2 regions of the Bacillus coreaensis genome follow, and region 1 is predicted to be linked to the other one. Evidence: a T-box and tRNA genes for the amino acid it is inferred to sense, from the RefSeq annotation. Region 1 holds a T-box; the other holds one or more tRNA genes.
The links. The T-box of region 1 lies ahead of glyQ (glycine--tRNA ligase subunit alpha). A T-box ahead of a tRNA ligase gene usually reads a tRNA of that ligase, here a tRNA-Gly.
Positions count from the first base shown of each region.

Region 1 (9,359 bases):
AGCCCTGCCCTTTCCATCACTTCAGGGGGATAATTACGTTTCGATAAGAATTTGTAAACAAAATCCCACGAATTTAATGAATAGCCTATTTGAAATTTAGCAATCGCTTCATTAGTAAAGCCTCTCGATAAAAGGTACTCAAGTGCATGTTGACCGTCTTTTGTGTTTACGAGCAAATGATGATAGAATTTACGTAATAAATCGTGAGCATCAATCATCTGCTGAAAATCATTCGGGATCGTCCTAGAATTTGTGTAAGATGACGATTCGATATGTAGCTCAACATTTCCTTTTTCAGCTAGTTTAACAGCCGCTTCTATAAATGAGACACCTTCTTGTTCCATTAAGAAAGAAAATGCATTTCCACCTGCTCCACATCCGAAACAATGATAAATTTGCTTATCGGGAGAAACGGAGAAGGAAGGAGAATTTTCTCCATGAAACGGACAAAGTCCAAAATAATTCCGACCTTGTTTTTTCAGCTGAACATAGTCGCTAACCACGTCCACTATATCAACCGCCTGGCGAATTTCATTAATTTTATCCTCAGGGATACGTTCTGCCATGAAAACAACTCCAGGTATTAGTGAGTAATTCGCGATAAATTATAGATTTCCTGCAAATTTCGACAAAATGCTATAAAAATTTTTCGCAAAATCATCTCGGTCATTTTGACCAAAACGTTTGGGTCCTTTCGAGTGTACCCCTTGTCGCCTAGCTTTCGCGGCAAGATACCTCATATCAAGAGCAAGATTAATATCTTTCTCTTCGTATACATTCCCCCTTGGAGAAAGTACATAAACACCTTTATTCACGAGTGTCGAAGCTAACCCGATGTCTTGGGTGACTACAAAGTCTCCTTTATCCACATGGTTCATGATATATAAGTCAACTTCCTCCTTGCCCGTATCGACATATTTCCATGTTCCTGCAGCTTCTGTGGTGCTCATATGATTATAAGATGCAACAAAAATTACTTCCAATGAAAAATTCGACGCAATTTCGACAATTTCCTGCTTCACTGGACAGGAATCTGCATCAACTAGAACCTTGGGTAAACCTAATGTACTATTAATTCTACATCACTCCATATATTCCTTCTTATTTCGAGGAATAACTTAGTGGAAAAGCGTTTGTCGAATTTTTTTCGGACGAGAATCTTGACTTCTGACAATAAATAGTTTATTCGTTCATAGTGAAGTCTAAACCTAATCTGATACATTTTTATCACAATTTTTTATTATAGTATATAAAAGTCTATTTTTCCATCACTTTTTTTGTGATACCTTTCCAAACAATAAAAAGAAATAGCACATCATTTTATGCGCTATTTCTTTTTTTTATCCTCTTTTTAAGTAACGGTTTAAAATGACATTAGCTGTTTCTTCAACAGCTTTGTTGGTTACATCGATCACATGACATCCAATTCTTGAGACAATTTTATCAAAATACTCAATTTCTTCTTTAATCCGTTCGATATTCGCGTAGCTTGCTCTGTCATTTAAACCTAAAGAAAGAAGTCTTTCACGCCTAATATTATTTAGTTTTTCTGGGCTTATTTTTAATCCGAAACATTTCTCTGAAGGTACTTTAAACAATTCCTCTGGAGGATCAACCTCTGGAACAAGTGGAACATTCGCCACTTTAATACGTTTATGAGCCAGGTACTGTGACAATGGGGTTTTTGAGGTTCTTGAAACACCCACTAAGACGATATCCGCCTTTAAAATCCCCCTCGGGTCTCGACCATCATCATACTTAACGGCAAATTCAATTGCTTCCACCTTTTTAAAATACTCCTCATCGAGCTTCCTAACCAAACCCGGTTCAAATAAAGGTTGTTTCCCACAAATTTCTTGAATTTGGTCAATCAAAGGACCTATAATATCACAAGCATATATTCCTTCAGACTTCGCTGTATCCCTCATATACTCCCGCATATCTGGCTTAACAAGTGTATAGGCAACCATCCCACCGTCTAATTTCACAAGTGAAATCACTTCGTCAATATTGGATTTATCCTCTACATATGGAAACCTTTTGATTGTGACTTCTTGTCCATCAAATTGGCTTATCGCTGCTTTTGTCACGAGCTCTGCAGTTTCTCCTACAGAATCAGATACCACGTAGACGATTGGCATTTTCCCCATACTTCCTCATCTCCTACATCATTTGTAATAATATTATGCGAATCGAGTAATTCCGTTTTCGGTCGTTAATTTCCTTCTGCTAATGCAACAAACGCCTTTGTTAAATTTGTTTTAGTGATTCTGCCAAGTACTTCGAAACCTCTTTCCGATTCTCGAACAACAGGCAATGCATCAATCTGCTTATCAATTAATTTATGCGCCACATCAATGAGAAGATCGTCTTTTCCGCACATCGTTACATTAGGCATTCTTGTCATGATGATATGCACTGGTAAAGTGGTTAGTTCCTGCTTTCCAATACTTGCTCTTAATAGATCTTTCCTCGACAATACGCCTGTGAGCAAGGAAGATTGATCGACAACAAATAATGTCCCAACATCTTCGAGAAACATAGTACAGATCGCATCGTAAACAGAAACGTTTTCGTTCACAACTACAGGAATAGACTGATAATCCTTCACAAAGAGTTTCTTTAAGTTCTCAGTTAATAATTGTGTGCCTGATTTCCCTGTGTAAAAATAACCTACCCGCGGCCGTGCATCCAAATATCCAGCCATGGTTAAAATAGCTAGATCTGGTCGAAGTGTAGCTCTCGTTAAATTGAGTCGTTCTGCAATATGCTCTCCAGTTATCGGCCCATTTTCCTTTACAATTTGTAAAATATGCTCTTGCCGTTTATTTAGCTCGATTGTACTCACCACCTATTTGCCCTTTAGGCTCATATGTATGTCATACTTATATAAAATTATTATATACTATCTCTCATAAATGAAAAGACATAAGGATAAAAAGAGCCTTCACCATTCAGAAGGCCCTCTTTAAAAAAGATTATTTTGTTACAATTTCCTTTACATTTGCAAAGCTGATAATCAATTCTGCCAACTGTGACATTAATGCTAAACGGTTGTTTTTCAACGCTTGATTCTCTGCCATGACCATTGTATGGTCAAAGAAGTCGTTGATTGCCCCTTGTAAAGATGCAAGTTTGTCGAAAAACTCTTCCTCACTAGTTTCACTAGATGCTAATGCAGATTTCACACCGCGATATTGATTATATAGTGCCGTCTCGTACTGGTTTTCAAACAGGGATTCATTGATTTCCGCATGTTCCACTGCTTTGTTCGAGATGGTAAGCACACGGCTAAGAGCTTCAACCGTCTCTTTAAAACCACTAGCATCTTTTTTCGTTTGTAGAACAAAAGCCTTTTTGACAAGTGTAGGTAAAGCTGTAATATTCTTTTCTAATACAGCATCAATGATATCATAGCGAATGCTTTGTTCTTGTAAATAATGCTTTAAGCGAAGCTTGAAGAAAGTTACAAGCTCAAGTAGTAACTCCTCTTCACCTTTTTCTCCAATTCCCTTTTCCTTAATGGAAAGGATAGAGAGACGTAGAAGATCGGTTAGTGAGACATTCCATTCTTTATTGATTAAGATTTGAACAATTCCTGACGCTTGTCTTCTTAATGCGTACGGATCCTGTGAGCCGCTTGGGATATTGCCAATTGCAAAAAATGAGACAATCGTATCTAGTTTCTCTGCTAAGGCAAGAAGTGCCCCACTATTTGATTTTGGCGTAGAGTCTTCGGCGTTTCTTGGCATGTAGTGTTCATTAATGGCAACAGCAACTGCTTCAGATTCACCCTTTTGTCTAGCATATTTCTCACCCATGAAACCTTGAAGTTCTGGGAATTCGTATACCATATGAGTGACTAAATCAAACTTACTGATTTCAGCAGCACGATCCGCTGTCTTTTTATCATCCTCATTAAAGGTTAATAACTCTGCTAACTGATTGGTTAGTGAACGTACTCGTGCAACTTTTTCAGAAAGGGTACCAATTTCCTCATGATATACAATGGAGGCAAGCTTAGCGAGAGCATCAGAAATATTCGTTTTTTGATCTTCTCTATAGAAAAAGGCTGCATCTGATAGTCTTGCTCTAAGAACCTTCTCATTTCCCTTTGCTACTGTCTCAAGATGCATATGATCTCCATTTCTTACTGTAACAAAGAATGGCAAAAGTGTTCCGTCCTTTTTCTTAACAGGGAAATATCGCTGATGCTCTTTCATAGACGTGATAAGAACTTCTTCGGGTAGCTCTAGAAATTCTTCCTCAAATCTTCCAAATAAAGCGGTTGGATATTCAACTAGATTCGTTACTTCTTCTAATAACTCCTCATCGACAGGAATCGCCCAGCCTTGCTCTTCTTCTAACTTAGAAATTTGTGACAGGATTGCGCCTTTTCTTTCTTCTGCATTTGCAATAACAAATTCACCTAAAAGCTTAGTTACATACTCTTCTGGAGTACCGATTTTCACTTCTTTCCCTAAGAAACGATGCCCGTTTGTAAAATTGCTTGTCGATACATTCGTGATGGTAAATGGGATAATCTCTGTTCCATATATAGCAAGTATCCATTTGATTGGACGAATATATTTTAGTGTTTCACTTGCCCAACGCATATTTTTAGGGAATGTTAGTCCGGTAATAATATGTTCTATCTCCGGAAGTATTTCTTTTGTCGCTTGCCCTTTTGTAAACTTTCGAACATGAGCGTACTCGACCCCATTAATCTCTTTGAAATATATATCCTCAACCGACATTCCTTGACCTCTAGTAAATCCTACAGCTGCTTTCGACCAATTCCCTTCATGGTCAACTGCAATCTTTTTAGCAGGTCCTTTTGCCTCTTCCTCAACATCCTCTTGGCTAGTACTTACACCGTAAGCAATGACCGCTAGACGTCTTGGAGTAGAAAAATGAGTGATGGAATCAAATGAAATCTTTTTCTCTTTTAGCCAGTTCTCTATTTTTGATGTTAACTGTTCAATTGACCCTGTCACAAAACGAGCTGGCATCTCTTCAAGCCCGATTTCAAGTAATAAATCTTGCTTATTCATGTGTATCTTCCCCCTTTTGCTGTAGAATTGGGAATCCTAACTTTTCTCTCTCTTCATAGAACGTTTTAGCTATCTTTCTTGCTAGGTTTCTACATCGACCGATAAACCCAGTACGTTCAGTAACAGAAATAGCGCCTCTTGCATCTAGAAGATTGAATACATGAGAGCATTTTAAGACATAGTCATAAGCGGGATGAACAAGCCCTTCGTTCATTTGACGATGTGCTTCTTTTTCATAAATGTTAAACAGATTAAAAAGCATTTCAGGATCTGATGTTTCAAAAGTATATTTTGAGTGCTCATATTCAGGCTGTAAGAAAATATCACGAACCGTAAAGCCGTTGGTCCACTCTAAATCAAATACATTTTCCTTTTCTTGAATATAAGAAGCAAGGCGCTCGATTCCATAAGTTATTTCAACTGAAACAGGCTTACACTCAAGTCCCCCTACCTGTTGGAAATACGTGAATTGCGTTATTTCCATACCATCTAACCATACTTCCCAACCAAGTCCTGCACAACCAAGCGATGGGTTTTCCCAATTATCTTCTACAAAACGAATATCGTGTTGAAGAGGATCAATTCCCAGCGCCTTCAATGAATCAAGATAAATTTCCTGTATATTGTCAGGAGAAGGCTTCATAATCACTTGGAATTGGTGATGTTGGTACAAGCGATTAGGGTTTTCTCCGTATCTTCCGTCGGCTGGTCGTCTTGACGGTTCCACATACGCCACATTCCATGGTTCAGGTCCAATAGCACGTAAGAACGTATAAGGACTCATGGTTCCCGCACCCTTTTCCACATCGTAAGCTTGCATTAGAATACATCCTTGATCAGACCAATGCTTTTGCAAAGTTAAAATCATGTCTTGAATATTCATCGTACACCTCCAAAATTTATCGCATAAGAGATGATGGTTTTTTGGCAAACAAAAAAACTCCCGTCTCCTATGCCTTTTGAGCATAGGGACGAGAGTTACCCGCGGTTCCACCCTATTTGCTGACTTTTAAAAAAAGTCGGCCACCTTATTCCGACATTGCTCGGGAACGCCCTTCCTTAACACTCTATTCCTAGCTTTCACCGTCCTAGGATCGCTTCTAAGTAGAGAAAGTTAAGTACTCCTTTCCTTCAACGCAAATATTAAATTTAATTTGAATCTTAGCTGAAACAAAGGTCGTTGTCAACTCTTAAAAGTCATTACTTCCTAATTGGTTAATTTGATTTAGAAATTTTTTCGTTTTTAAATGTAAACCAGAATATTCATCATAATAAGCATTAATAATTTTTTTTAACTCATCCTTTGTTTCTTGCTTCACAGATATATTCCCTAACCTACCCATATCAATAAAATAAAATAAACGAAGTAGTTTTACTGTTGATTGTGAGATTTTATAGTGATATGGATCCTTTTCCAAACAGCGATGACAGATAAATCCGCCCTCTCTAATTGAAAATGAAAAATGACCGTCTGTACTTCCACAAACGGTACATTGATTAAGGACGGGATACAACCCTAATGTATTCAACATTTTTACTTCAAAAATATGGACAATAATTTCTGGGTCATAACCTTCGTTAATATAATTTAGCGTTTGATATAGCATCTCAAATAAAAATGGATTTGCTTTTTTTTCGTCAGTACTTTTATCTGTTAGATCAATGACGTAACTTGCATAAGCAGTTAGGAAGATATCCTCCTTGATTGAGCGCATGGAGGAAAGCATTTCACCCTGCTGCAAACTCCCCAGGCCGCTACTTGTTTGCACTAGGAATTGACCGTATGTAAAAAGCTGAGTGATGGCAGCTAAACGGCTGTTTGGCTTTTTGGCGCCGCGAGCCATCACCCCAATTTTCCCCCATTCGCGTGTGAATAGAGTGACTATTTTATTTGTTTCACCATAATGATTTGTTCGAATGACGATGCCTTCGCATTTTTGAAACATCTAGAACACCATCCTAGTACTAGACAAACCTAGAGATATGGAAATTCAACCTCTGCTAGCTCATCATCCTGATTCCCGGGTATGTCTTGATTCTCCTTCTCTAACTCCTTAAAGAGCAGATAAGTGTCAATGTTACCTGTTTGCGAAAAAACTTTCCAGGTAAAATCCATCATCAAAAACCCCCACCTTTCAAATAGTTGACTAGCAATAAATCCAAATCGTTACCATTATCATAGCCTTGTCTACCAAAAATAATGAGTCGAAAATATTGTTAATAAAAAAGGTGCATAAACTAGAAAGATGAATAATAATCTAAAAATGGTAAATCAATATTCGTCCTCACGGAACCCAAAATCTCTAAGTTGGGACATTTTGTTGCGCCAATCCTTCTGAACCTTAACCCATAATTCTAAAAATACTTTTGTTCCCAATAAGTTCTCAATATCCTGTCTTGCACGTTTTCCAACTTCCTTTAACATGCTGCCTTGTTTACCAATAACAATACCTTTTTGTGAATCACGTTCTACGATAATGGTTGCCATGACGTGTACGACATCTTTGTCTTCTAGGCGTTCCATTTTCTCAATAACAACCGCTAATGAATGTGGAATTTCTTCTCTTGTTAAATGCAATGCCTTCTCACGTATTAGCTCTGACACAATAAATCTTTCTGGATGATCTGTTACTTGGTCGGCTGGATAATATTGAGGTCCTTCAGGTATATATTTCTTAATCACATCAAGCAATACCTCTAGGTTATTCCCTTCAAGTGCAGAGATGGGAATGATTTCAGCAAAAGGATACTTTTCTTTATACGACACGATAATTTCCATGAGTTGGTCAGGATGAACAAGGTCAATTTTGTTAATCACGAGGAATACAGGTGTTTTAATTGATTGAAATTTATCTAAAATAAACTCTTCACCACGACCAAAACCTTCTTCTGCATTCACCATAAAAAGAACAATATCGACTTCTTTTAATGTGTTTTGAGCAACCTTCATCATAAAGTCCCCAAGCTTATGCTTTGGCTTATGAATCCCTGGTGTATCAATAAATACTAATTGTGCATCATTGGTTGTTAGTACACCTTGTACTTTGTTTCTTGTAGTTTGTGGTTTATCACTCATAATAGCGATTTTTTGTCCGATTACACGATTGAGGAACGTTGATTTCCCCACATTTGGACGGCCGATGATTGAGATAAACCCTGATTTGTGCTCTTGCTTTTGATTATTACTCATTTAAATCCTCCGGTGAAAATGCTCCTGGTAGTAATTCTGCGACGGTTAATTCTTGTGTATCGCCTTTTAAATTTGTTAAAATGACTTTCATGTCTTTAGGACATAACTCTGAAATAACTTGACGACATGCTCCACATGGAGAGACAGGACCTTCTGTATCTGCCACCACGGCAAGCATCTCAAACTGACGATCTCCCCCAGCATAGGCACTGAAAAATGCAGTTCTCTCCGCACAATTGGTCATGCTAAAAGCAGCATTTTCTACATTACACCCATGATATACTTTTCCATCAGTCGTTAAGAGGGCAGCTCCCACTTGGAATTTCGAATATGGTACATAAGCTTTTCCTCTTGCAATTTTCGCTTCTTTAATTAATGTTTCTTCCTTGCTCAAATTAATACTTCCTTTCAAGGAGACTACATACTCCTATTTTACCCTATTTTGTTCTGTATTTCATCGATTGTAGCAAAATTGTAATAAAGAAGATTGAATTTTCTAAATATTAATCAATTTCTTCAATTGTTTCCCTATTTTACTCTTTCTTGAATGCGATTTCAAATAATAACGGAACCGAAAATAGGTTCGGTTCCCTATTACCATAGCCTTGGTATAAAAATAATCAAACCAATAATGATACTCACAATAGAATATATAAAAACTGCCGCAGCAGCCATATCCTTTGCTTTTTTTGCTAATGGATGATATTCCTCTGTCACTAAATCAACAAGATTTTCTATACTCGAATTAATTAGTTCTAAGGAGACCACTCCACCAATTAATAAGAGGAGAAACAACCACTCAACTATAGAAACTTCTAGAAAAAAGCCAAGTAAGACAACTAAAATTGTAAAGAAAAGATGAATTTTCATATTCCTCTCCTCTTTTACTGCCTTACTAAACCCGGATAGGGCATGCCGGAAAGAGGATAGGACATGTTTCGTTTTATACTTACTTTTATCGTCTGAGCCCGTACTCATCCAATATACTCCGTTGAAGATCAAACATTTCCTTTTCCTCTGCTTCTGTCTCATGATCATACCCTAATAAATGGAGAAATCCATGGACAGCTAAAAATCCTAACTCACGCTCAACAGAATGCCCGTAGTCCGTAGCC
Region 1 covers NZ_JBOCCY010000005.1:200,400-209,758, reverse strand. Annotated here, with positions in the region: gene dnaG (DNA primase) at 1-566, opposite strand, end outside; gene ACQ5H4_RS10280 (YaiI/YqxD family protein) at 606-1,076, opposite strand; gene ACQ5H4_RS10275 (pyruvate, water dikinase regulatory protein) at 1,341-2,150, opposite strand; gene ccpN (transcriptional regulator CcpN) at 2,216-2,848, opposite strand; gene glyS (glycine--tRNA ligase subunit beta) at 2,979-5,054, opposite strand; gene glyQ (glycine--tRNA ligase subunit alpha) at 5,047-5,937, opposite strand; T-box leader at 6,019-6,198, opposite strand; gene recO (DNA repair protein RecO) at 6,245-7,000, opposite strand; gene ACQ5H4_RS10250 (YqzL family protein) at 7,030-7,173, opposite strand; gene era (GTPase Era) at 7,327-8,244, opposite strand; gene ACQ5H4_RS10240 (cytidine deaminase) at 8,237-8,638, opposite strand; gene ACQ5H4_RS10235 (diacylglycerol kinase family protein) at 8,839-9,222, opposite strand; gene ybeY (rRNA maturation RNase YbeY) at 9,200-9,359, opposite strand, start outside.

Region 2 (9,359 bases), on a different contig from region 1:
CGACTGAAGTAGGAAAAGCACTGATCCGACAATCGGCTGATACGGTAAAACGGATTTCTATGGAACTTGGAGGCCATGCACCGTTTATCGTATTTGAAGATGCTGATATTGATTTAGCAATTGCTGGTACGATGAGCAGTAAATTCGCATCATCAGGACAACAATGTGTGTGTGCAAACCGAGTGTATGTCCATAACTCAATCTATGATCAATTTGCGCAGCGTTTTGCGGATCAAGTGGCGTCAATGGTTATTGGAAATGGCTTGGATGAAGAGACACAAATGGGTCCAATGGTTAGCAAAGATGCGGTGGAAAAAGCGCATGAGCATGTGGTCGATGCTGTAACGAAAGGGGCTACTGTCCTTTGCGGAGGGAAGGTGCTGGTTGAAGCCCCTTACCAAAATGGTTATTTTTATTCACCAACCGTCCTCACAAATGTGAATCAAGAAATGAAGATTACGTATGAAGAAACATTTGGCCCGGTAGCACCAATCATTCGTTTCACAGATGAAAATGAGGTCATTGAAAAAGCAAACCGTACCATTTATGGGTTAGCATCCTATGTGTACACGAATGATCTTTCAAGAGCACATCGCGTATCTGAAAAGCTAGAATACGGCATGGTAGGCGTAAATGATCCTGCTCCGTTTGCCGTCCAGGCACCATTTGGTGGAGTAAAACAAAGTGGTCTTGGAAGAGAAGGTGGTCACTATGGTTTAGAAGATTATCTTGAAACGAAGTTGGTTTCTTTTGCGATTAAAAGCCAATAGTAAGATACGATCTTAAAAATATATGTATCTACAAATCTTTAAGGGGATGATAATGATGAAAGCAGCAGTATGGTATGGGAAAAATGATGTTCGTGTGGAAGCGAGAGCATTAAAACAACTTGGGGACGATGAATTAAAGATTAAAGTCGCTTGGGCAGGGATTTGTGGAAGTGACCTACATGAATATCATGAGGGTCCCGTCTTCATCCCGGTGAACAGTCCAGACCCTGTTACAGGTTGTCAAGCCCCCCTCACCCTAGGACATGAGTTCGCTGGTGTCGTGGAAGAGGTTGGTTCGAGTGTGACGAAATTCAAAGTAGGGGATCGTATCTCCATTTATCCAATGATTACAAAGGAACAAAGAAGCTCCAAGGAAGATGTCTTTGATGGATTTGGTACATTTGGGTTACACGTGGATGGTGGCTTTGCCGAATATGCTGTGATTCCAGAAAAATATGCCTACATCTTGCCGGACTCAATGTCCCTTGAAGAAGGTGCTTTAGTCGAACCAACGGCTGTGGCTGTGCAAGCAGTAAAGGAAGCCAATTTGTTGATTGGTGATTCTGTTGCTGTTTTTGGCTCAGGGCCAATCGGTTTATTGACGATAATGGCAGCCAAAACTGCAGGAGCTACAAATATTATTGCCATTGATGTGTCTGAGACGAGACTCGAAAAGGCTATACAGGCAGGAGCTACCCATATTATCCATGCGGGACAAAAAGATGTAATAAAGGAAATCAGAAAAGTTTGTCCTGATGGAGCCGATATCACTTTTGAGGTGGCTGGAGTTGATGCTACTTTCAAACAAGCCATTCAAGCTACAAAAATTAGAGGGTTAGTAATGGTCGTATCGATCTTTTCTTCGAGCATTAATTGGAACCCGTTTGAACTCACAACGAGTGGAGTCAAAATTTGCGCAACTCTTGCTTATGAGCGGATCACCTTCCAACAAACGATTGAATTAATTGCAAGCGGGCAGTTACCAGCAAAACAGATTATTACCGATCGAATTGAATTAGAAAATATAGTAGAAAATGGTTTTGAAACGCTTATACATGACAAATCACAAGCGAAAATACTTGTTCGTTTAAGTGGAGATAACTAATACATTGTATTAAGTTTCAATGATGGAACAGGGTATTTTTCAGAGGAGTACAAGTTAAAATAAGAAGCATATTGGAAAGTTGAGAAACAGCTCCTTTTAATAGACTAATAAAGGGGGAGGGATGCTAGAAAGGTAGGTGCATTCCTCGTTCCTTTTTGAGGAGTTTGATATGTACGAATCAAATAAGAAAAAATATGCTTCGGCCTTACATGAAAAAAAGTTCGACAAAATACTTGATTTTTTTTAGGAATCTTTGTATTATATAAAAGTACCAAATATGAATCACATATTTGCGGGTGTAGTTTAATGGTAAAACCTCAGCCTTCCAAGCTGATGTCGTGAGTTCGATTCTCATCACCCGCTCCATACATATAAGCAACGCAGTATGCCGTTTATAAAAACGATGTACTGCGTTTTTTAATACCCTCATATTAACGAGGGTATTTGTTGCTATTATTGATTTAAAATACTTTCCTCTAAAACATCATTTTTATCTCCATACACTTTTGTAATATGAGATTCTCCCCATGCACATAGCGAATCCAAAATTGATTGTAGACTTTTACCATACTCACTGAGTTCATATTCTACTTTAGGAGGAACCTGATTATAACTAATACGGTTGATCACTCCGTCGTCCTCTAACTCTCGTAATTGCTGTGTTAACATTTTTTGAGTTATATTTGGCATTAATTTCTTCAACTCACTAGTTCGCTTTTTTCCATGTGTAAGATGGCATAAAATGACACACTTCCATTTGCCCCCGATCACCTCTAATGTTGCTTCCACAGCAATGTTGTACTTCTTTTTCTCCATTTTCATACCCCTTTCCATAGGTACTAAAAAGTACCTACCTTACTAATAGGTACCTATATCACTTTAAAGTGCGTTCTTCCCAATTAGAACTCTATGAATCATAATAGCATTTGTTGATGAAATACACCAAGGAATCATTCAACGGAAATAAATAGGAGGAAATGAAATGAATATAGATAGAAAGAGAAGTACATTTGCTTTATTAGCATTAGCAATTAGTGCTTTTGCGATTGGGACAACCGAATTTATTAGTGTTGGGTTGCTTCCTCTTATAGCAAAGGATTTGCAAATATCTGTTACAATGGCTGGCCTAACGGTCTCTTTATATGCACTAGGAGTCACAGTAGGTGCCCCGATTTTAACCTCGATTACTTCGAGTATGTCGAAAAAGAAGCTACTGCTTTGGATTATGCTGGTTTTTATAATCGGGAATAGTCTAGCAGCTTCAGCAACCTCAATAGGTGTTTTACTTGCAGCAAGAGTATTATCAGCATTTTCCCATGGTGTATTTATGTCAATTGGCTCAACAATTGCAGCAAGCTTAGTTCCAGAAAACCGTCGTGCTAGTGCCATTTCTATTATGTTTACAGGGCTGACGGTTGCAACGATTACCGGAGTTCCAATAGGTACCTTTATCGGTCAACAGGTCGGGTGGCGATCAGCATTTGTTGCTATTGTTATTGTCGGAATAATAGCCTTGATTGCAAATAGCATTCTTGTTCCGGGTGAACTACCTAGAGGGAATAAAACAACATTCCGTGAACAGTTGAACTTAGTTAAAAATGGACGTTTGTTACTAATGTTCATTATCACGGCATTAGGATACGGAGGGACATTCGTAGTCTTTACGTATTTAACTCCCTTGCTTCAAAGCATTACAGGTATTAAAGAGGAATTAGTGGCTGTCGTTTTACTTGTATATGGGATTGCCATTGCACTTGGAAATGTCATAGGTGGTCGCCTAGCAAATCATAAGCCGCTCAAGTCCTTATTTTATATGTTTCTCATTCAGGCAGTGATTCTTCTCATATTAAGCTTTACTGCTCCGTTCAAAGTGGTTGGAATACTCACGATTATATTCATGGGGATCTTTGCTTTTATGAACGTTCCAGGCCTTCAAGTATATGTAGTTATGCTTGCAGAACGCTTCGTTCCTGGGGCAGTAGATGTGGCATCAGCGATAAACATAGCTGCTTTTAATGCAGGGATAGCCGTTGGTTCTTATGTTGGCGGGATAATAACCGATCAGATGGGATTGATCCATACGGCATGGATTGGTTCGTTAATGGTATTTGGTGCTGTCATTTTAACAGGCGTAAGTCTAATACTTGAAAAAAAAGATCTAATGGAGGGCTAATAGATGATTAATAAACATTTACAAAAAACGACTACTTTAAATAATGGGGTAAACATGCCTTGGTTTGGACTTGGTGTGTTTAAAGTAGAAGAGGGGCCAGAGTTGGTTCATGCAATAAAAACAGCTATAAGTCATGGCTATAGAAGTATTGATACAGCTTCAATTTATGGAAACGAAGCTGGTGTTGGAGAGGGTATCCGAGAAGGAATGAAAGAAGCAGGGATCTCTAGAAAGGATTTATTTATTACCTCAAAAGTATGGAATGCGGATTTAGGCTATGAATCTACTATTAGGGCGTATGAAGAAAGTTTAGAGAAACTAGGTTTAGAGTATTTGGATTTATACTTGATTCATTGGCCTGTAGAAGGAAAATATAAAGAGGCTTGGAGGGCACTTGAAACAATTTATAATGAAGGTAAAGTTAAAGCAATTGGAGTAAGTAATTTTCAAATTCATCATCTAAAAGAGTTAATGAAAGAAGCTAACATTATACCTGTAATTAACCAAGTCGAATACCACCCTCGATTAACGCAAGTGGAGCTAAAAGAATTTTGCCAAAAGCATCATATTCAACTTGAGGCATGGTCTCCTTTAATGCAAGGAGAGTTGCTAGACCACCCTGTTCTACAGGAAATGGCAGAAACGTATGATAAGACTGTTGCACAAGTCATCTTAAAGTGGGATCTTCAAAACGGTGTGGTGACGATTCCAAAATCAACAAAAGCACAGCGAATCATTGAAAATGCTTCACTATTTGATTTTGTTCTCTCTGAAGAAGATATGAAGCGGATCAATGAATTAAATCAAAATATAAGAGTTGGTCCAGACCCTGATAATTTTGATTTTTAAAATGACAACTCCCCTGCAAATCACAGGGGAGTTAAATTACTTTTACTCACCAATCACTCGACAAGCTCCAACTCCACCATGAATTTGTGTAAACATATTCATAACGGATTGTGTCAAAAGTTGTCCTTCATCAACTGTTATAGACGGACGTAAATAAATCAGGTGTAGTGCATCTCTAGTTGATTCTGTGACAGCAGATCTCATAGAATCAACATAAGGACTGCCAAACCCGCCTTTTTCATCGGAGGAAATGATTAGCTGATGAAGGGAATTGCTACGCCCATTAAGACCCTCATATACTTCATCTTCCTTTCCGATCCTGATCATTATGTCGCCAGCAAGCTGACTTGTGTCATAGATACCTAAAGGAATCTCATACTTCAATGAGAGAAAGTTATTTAAATCTGTGGCACTGTTAATACTTTGTATGTAATTTTGTTTTTTGACACGTCTGTATAAAGCTTCAGCGGAATGTCGATAGCGATTAGGGTCCTTACCGGTTTTCTTAAAAATTGACCTCCACTCACTAATTCCATTAAGGTCAGATAGTTGCTTCTCTTCTAAGTCGAAGAATAATGATTCTTGGAAAAGCTGCAGTCTACCTTTAAGCATCTGTGGGGAGGTTCCAACCTCAATGTCCCTATATGTTATGACGCCCATTTTAAAACCTGGGACCAGTGATAGAAGCTCAGGAGAAATTGTTATTTCCAAACTTTCCACCTCCAAAAAGTGTTTAAAATAGTTTATCATAGAATGCAGTGATTTCGTATTTGTAAGTATGGAACGAGGTGAATGACGTTTGAATTACCAGCAATTAAAAATAGATATCATTGAATATAGTAAAACGATCGGAATTGATAAAATTGGATTTACATCTGCATCGACTTTCTCTGAGTTACGTAACCGTCTAGTAAGGCAACAAGAGTTAGAGTATCAGTCGGGTTTTGAAGAGCCAGATATCAATAAAAGAGTCGAGCCATCGTTACTGTTACCAGAGGCAGCTTCCATTATTTCCATCGCACTTGCCTATCCATCTAAAATGAAGACGAGAGTGGAAAGCAAAAAAGGAGAGAGAAGAGGCATCTTCTGTCGAGCTTCTTGGGGAACAGATTATCATACCGTTCTTCGTGATCGGTTAAAAAAACTCGAGGACTACATCCATTCGAGAGTTCCAGAAGCCCTTGTAAAATCAATGGTGGATACAGGAGAGCTTGCTGATAGAGCCGTAGCAGAACGTGCAGGAATTGGCTGGAGTGGGAAGAACTGTGCTATTATTACTCCAGAGTTTGGCTCCTACGTATACTTAGGGGAAATGATTACGAATCTCCCGTTTGAACCAGATCAGCCGATTGAAAATGGGTGTGGAGACTGTAATAAATGTGTAGATGCTTGTCCAACAGGAGCACTTGTTCAAGGCGGACAACTAAATTCACACAAATGTATTGCCTTTTTAACACAAACAAAAGGATTTCTTCCAGACGAATTTCGAGGAAAGATTGGAAATCGATTGTACGGTTGTGACACATGTCAGACGGTCTGTCCTGAAAATAAAGGAAAGGATTTTCACTTTCATGAAGAAATGGAACCTGATCCAGAAATTGCAAAACCCCTTTTACGTCCTTTACTTTTCATGAGTAATCGGGAGTTTAAAGAAAAGTTTGGACATGTATCGGGCTCTTGGCGTGGGAAAAAGCCAATTCAGAGAAATGCGATTATCGCACTTGCTCATTACAAGGATGAGACAGCTGTTGAGGATTTAATTCAAGTCATGAAAAAGGATTCAAGACCAGTGTTAAGAGGAACAGCTGCTTGGGCTATAGGGAAAATTGGTGGGGCAGAGGCACTGGATGCCTTAAATAATGCAAAGCAAAAAGAAGAAGACCAAGAGGTTCTTGACGAAATAAATAAAGGATTATCATTCATTCAGTGAGAGTACTTCGTTACTCTCATTTTTTTTTCAACTCCTTCATATGTTGTACTTGAAGGGAGTGAAAAAGGTGAGAAAACAACTTCAAGTGTTACTCGAGAAAAGGGTCAAGCAATGTGTAGCAAAAACACGAGATATGAACGAGGAATGCACGAAAATTAAGATGAAGAAACAAGGGCTAGCAGAGAGAGAAGGAGAAATTGTTAAAGCCAAAGCTAGCGGCAAAATACAGAACATAGAGCATGTAGCAGACAACGCTCACGTTTATTACCAGGTTCACTTTCAGTATTTGATTAACCATAAAGGAACTTTATATATAGAGGAAGAAATTGAGGAAAGAAAAGCTGAATTTAATAAAGGAACATTGGTTGATGATGAGGAAATACTTCCAGACTTTACAGTAGAAAAAGCAGAAGCAAGCATTAATGAGGCATTTGATGAACGAGTGAGCTTTGAATACGATCGGTTAAGTGCAGTGAAATATGCGGAAACATGGTGGAACAATTATAATCCACGCTTTAGTAAGTTTACGAACGACTGTACGAATTATATATCTCAATGTCTTAGAGCTGGAGGAGCACCGATGACGGGATATCCGAACCGTTCCAAGGGCTGGTGGATGCAGAACAGTAGTTGGACGTATAGCTGGACAGTTGCTCACTCTTTCCGGTGGTATCTGCCCAATGCAAGGATAGGCTTGCGGGCAGTTGAAGTGAATCGACCAGAAGAATTGAAGCTAGGTGATATTATTTGCTATGACTTCGAGGGGGATGGGAGGTTTAATCATACGACCATTGTAACAGCGAAGGATGCAGACGGAATGCCGCTCGTAAACGCACATACTACGAATAGTAGAAAAAGATATTGGGCGTATAAAGATTCAACTGCCTATACACCAAATATCAAATATATCTTTTTGCAAATTATTGACGATGTATGAGCTTTGGCTACTAGTAAAGAGTAGTGGTATAATATCCTCTGACAGTTAACTATAGAGGTGACACCATGCCAAACCATATCGTACTATTTCAACCACAAATCCCTTCTAATACGGGGAACATCGCACGTACATGTGCTGCAACAGATACAACACTACATTTGATTCGACCGCTTGGTTTCTCAACAGATGACAAACAATTAAAGCGTGCAGGATTAGATTATTGGGATGCGGTAACCATCCACTACTATGACTCATTAGATGAATTTTATGAAAAGAATGCAGGCGGGGAATTTTTTTACTTAACGAAATTTGGAAAGATAAACTATACGTCCTTTGATTATAGCGATTCAGAAAAAGAATATTATTTCATCTTTGGGCGAGAAACAACGGGATTACCACAAGAGGTCAGAGAGAAAAATCTTGATCGGTCGTTAAGAATTCCAATGAATGATGAGCATGTACGTTCATTAAATTTATCAAACACGGCAGCTATTTTAGTGTATGAGGCATTAAGGCAGCAAAACTATCTACACCTAACATAAAGGGACCGTTCTATTATAGAACGGCCTTTTTAAAAGGAGGAAAACAAGTGAATACAGTCATTGAAACGATTTTAAATCATCGGTCAATAAGGAGCTTTGAGGACAAGCCATTAACTCGTGAACAGATTGAGATTATCGTTGAAAGTGCTCAAGCAGCATCTACTTCAAGTTACATACAGGCGTACAGCATCATAGGTGTAACTGATCGTGAGAAAAAGAAAAAGTTAGCAGAACTTGCAGGAAATCAAACCTATGTGGAGGAAAATGGGCACTTTTTTGTTTTTTGTGCGGACTTATACCGTCATGAATACATTGGGAAAATGGAAGGAAGAGATGTGATTTCTTCCATTGAAAGCACAGAAAAGTTTATGGTAGCTCTGATTGATGCTTCACTAGCTGCTCAAAATGCAAGTTTAGCAGCAGAATCTTTAGGTCTTGGAATTTGTTATATTGGTGGCATAAGAAACAACCTGGAGGAAGTTGGAGAATTATTGAATATACCTGAGCGGGTGATTCCGTTATTTGGTTTAGCAATCGGTTATCCTAAAAAAGTAACAGATAAGAAGCCACGATTGCCACTTTCACATGTGTATCATGAAGAGCAATATAATATCGATAATTATGAAGAGGAACTCAAAAGCTATAATAACGTAATTTCTAGCTACTATAAGGAAAGAACGGGTGGAAAGCGTACTGACACGTGGACTGAACAAATGGCCAATTTGCTAGAGAAGCAATCAAGAATGTATATGAAGAATTATGTAGAAGGACAAAAATTTAATAAACAATAAGAAAAAAGCTGCCAAAGAAATAGGCAGCTCTTTTTCTTACTTATTCACACCTGGCTTATCATCGTATCCTGCAGTAAAAATTGCAGCTAGAAATGCAACCATAACACCTAAAATAAGAAGCAATCCCATGTATGTAGCCTCCTCTGTAAAAGATTACGTTTACATATAGGCTTATTATAGCCTATTTCAAACATAGTGTGAATAATTGAAGAAATATTTTTTAGCCAAGTTCCGAAAGAGTTTCTAAAAAAGGACAACATTA
Region 2 covers NZ_JBOCCY010000021.1:40,521-49,879, reverse strand. Annotated here, with positions in the region: gene ACQ5H4_RS21050 (NAD-dependent succinate-semialdehyde dehydrogenase) at 1-770, shown strand, start outside; gene ACQ5H4_RS21045 (2,3-butanediol dehydrogenase) at 826-1,875, shown strand; tRNA gene ACQ5H4_RS21040 (tRNA-Gly) at 2,168-2,241, shown strand; gene ACQ5H4_RS21035 (winged helix-turn-helix transcriptional regulator) at 2,329-2,691, opposite strand; gene ACQ5H4_RS21030 (MFS transporter) at 2,858-4,048, shown strand; gene ACQ5H4_RS21025 (aldo/keto reductase) at 4,055-4,897, shown strand; gene ACQ5H4_RS21020 (B3/B4 domain-containing protein) at 4,940-5,608, opposite strand; gene queG (tRNA epoxyqueuosine(34) reductase QueG) at 5,697-6,827, shown strand; gene ACQ5H4_RS21010 (amidase domain-containing protein) at 6,895-7,764, shown strand; gene trmL (tRNA (uridine(34)/cytosine(34)/5-carboxymethylaminomethyluridine(34)-2'-O)-methyltransferase TrmL) at 7,830-8,306, shown strand; gene nfsA (oxygen-insensitive NADPH nitroreductase) at 8,354-9,097, shown strand.
Region 2: it encodes a tRNA-Gly, which carries the amino acid that the T-box ahead of glyQ (glycine--tRNA ligase subunit alpha) is inferred to sense. The anticodon was not compared.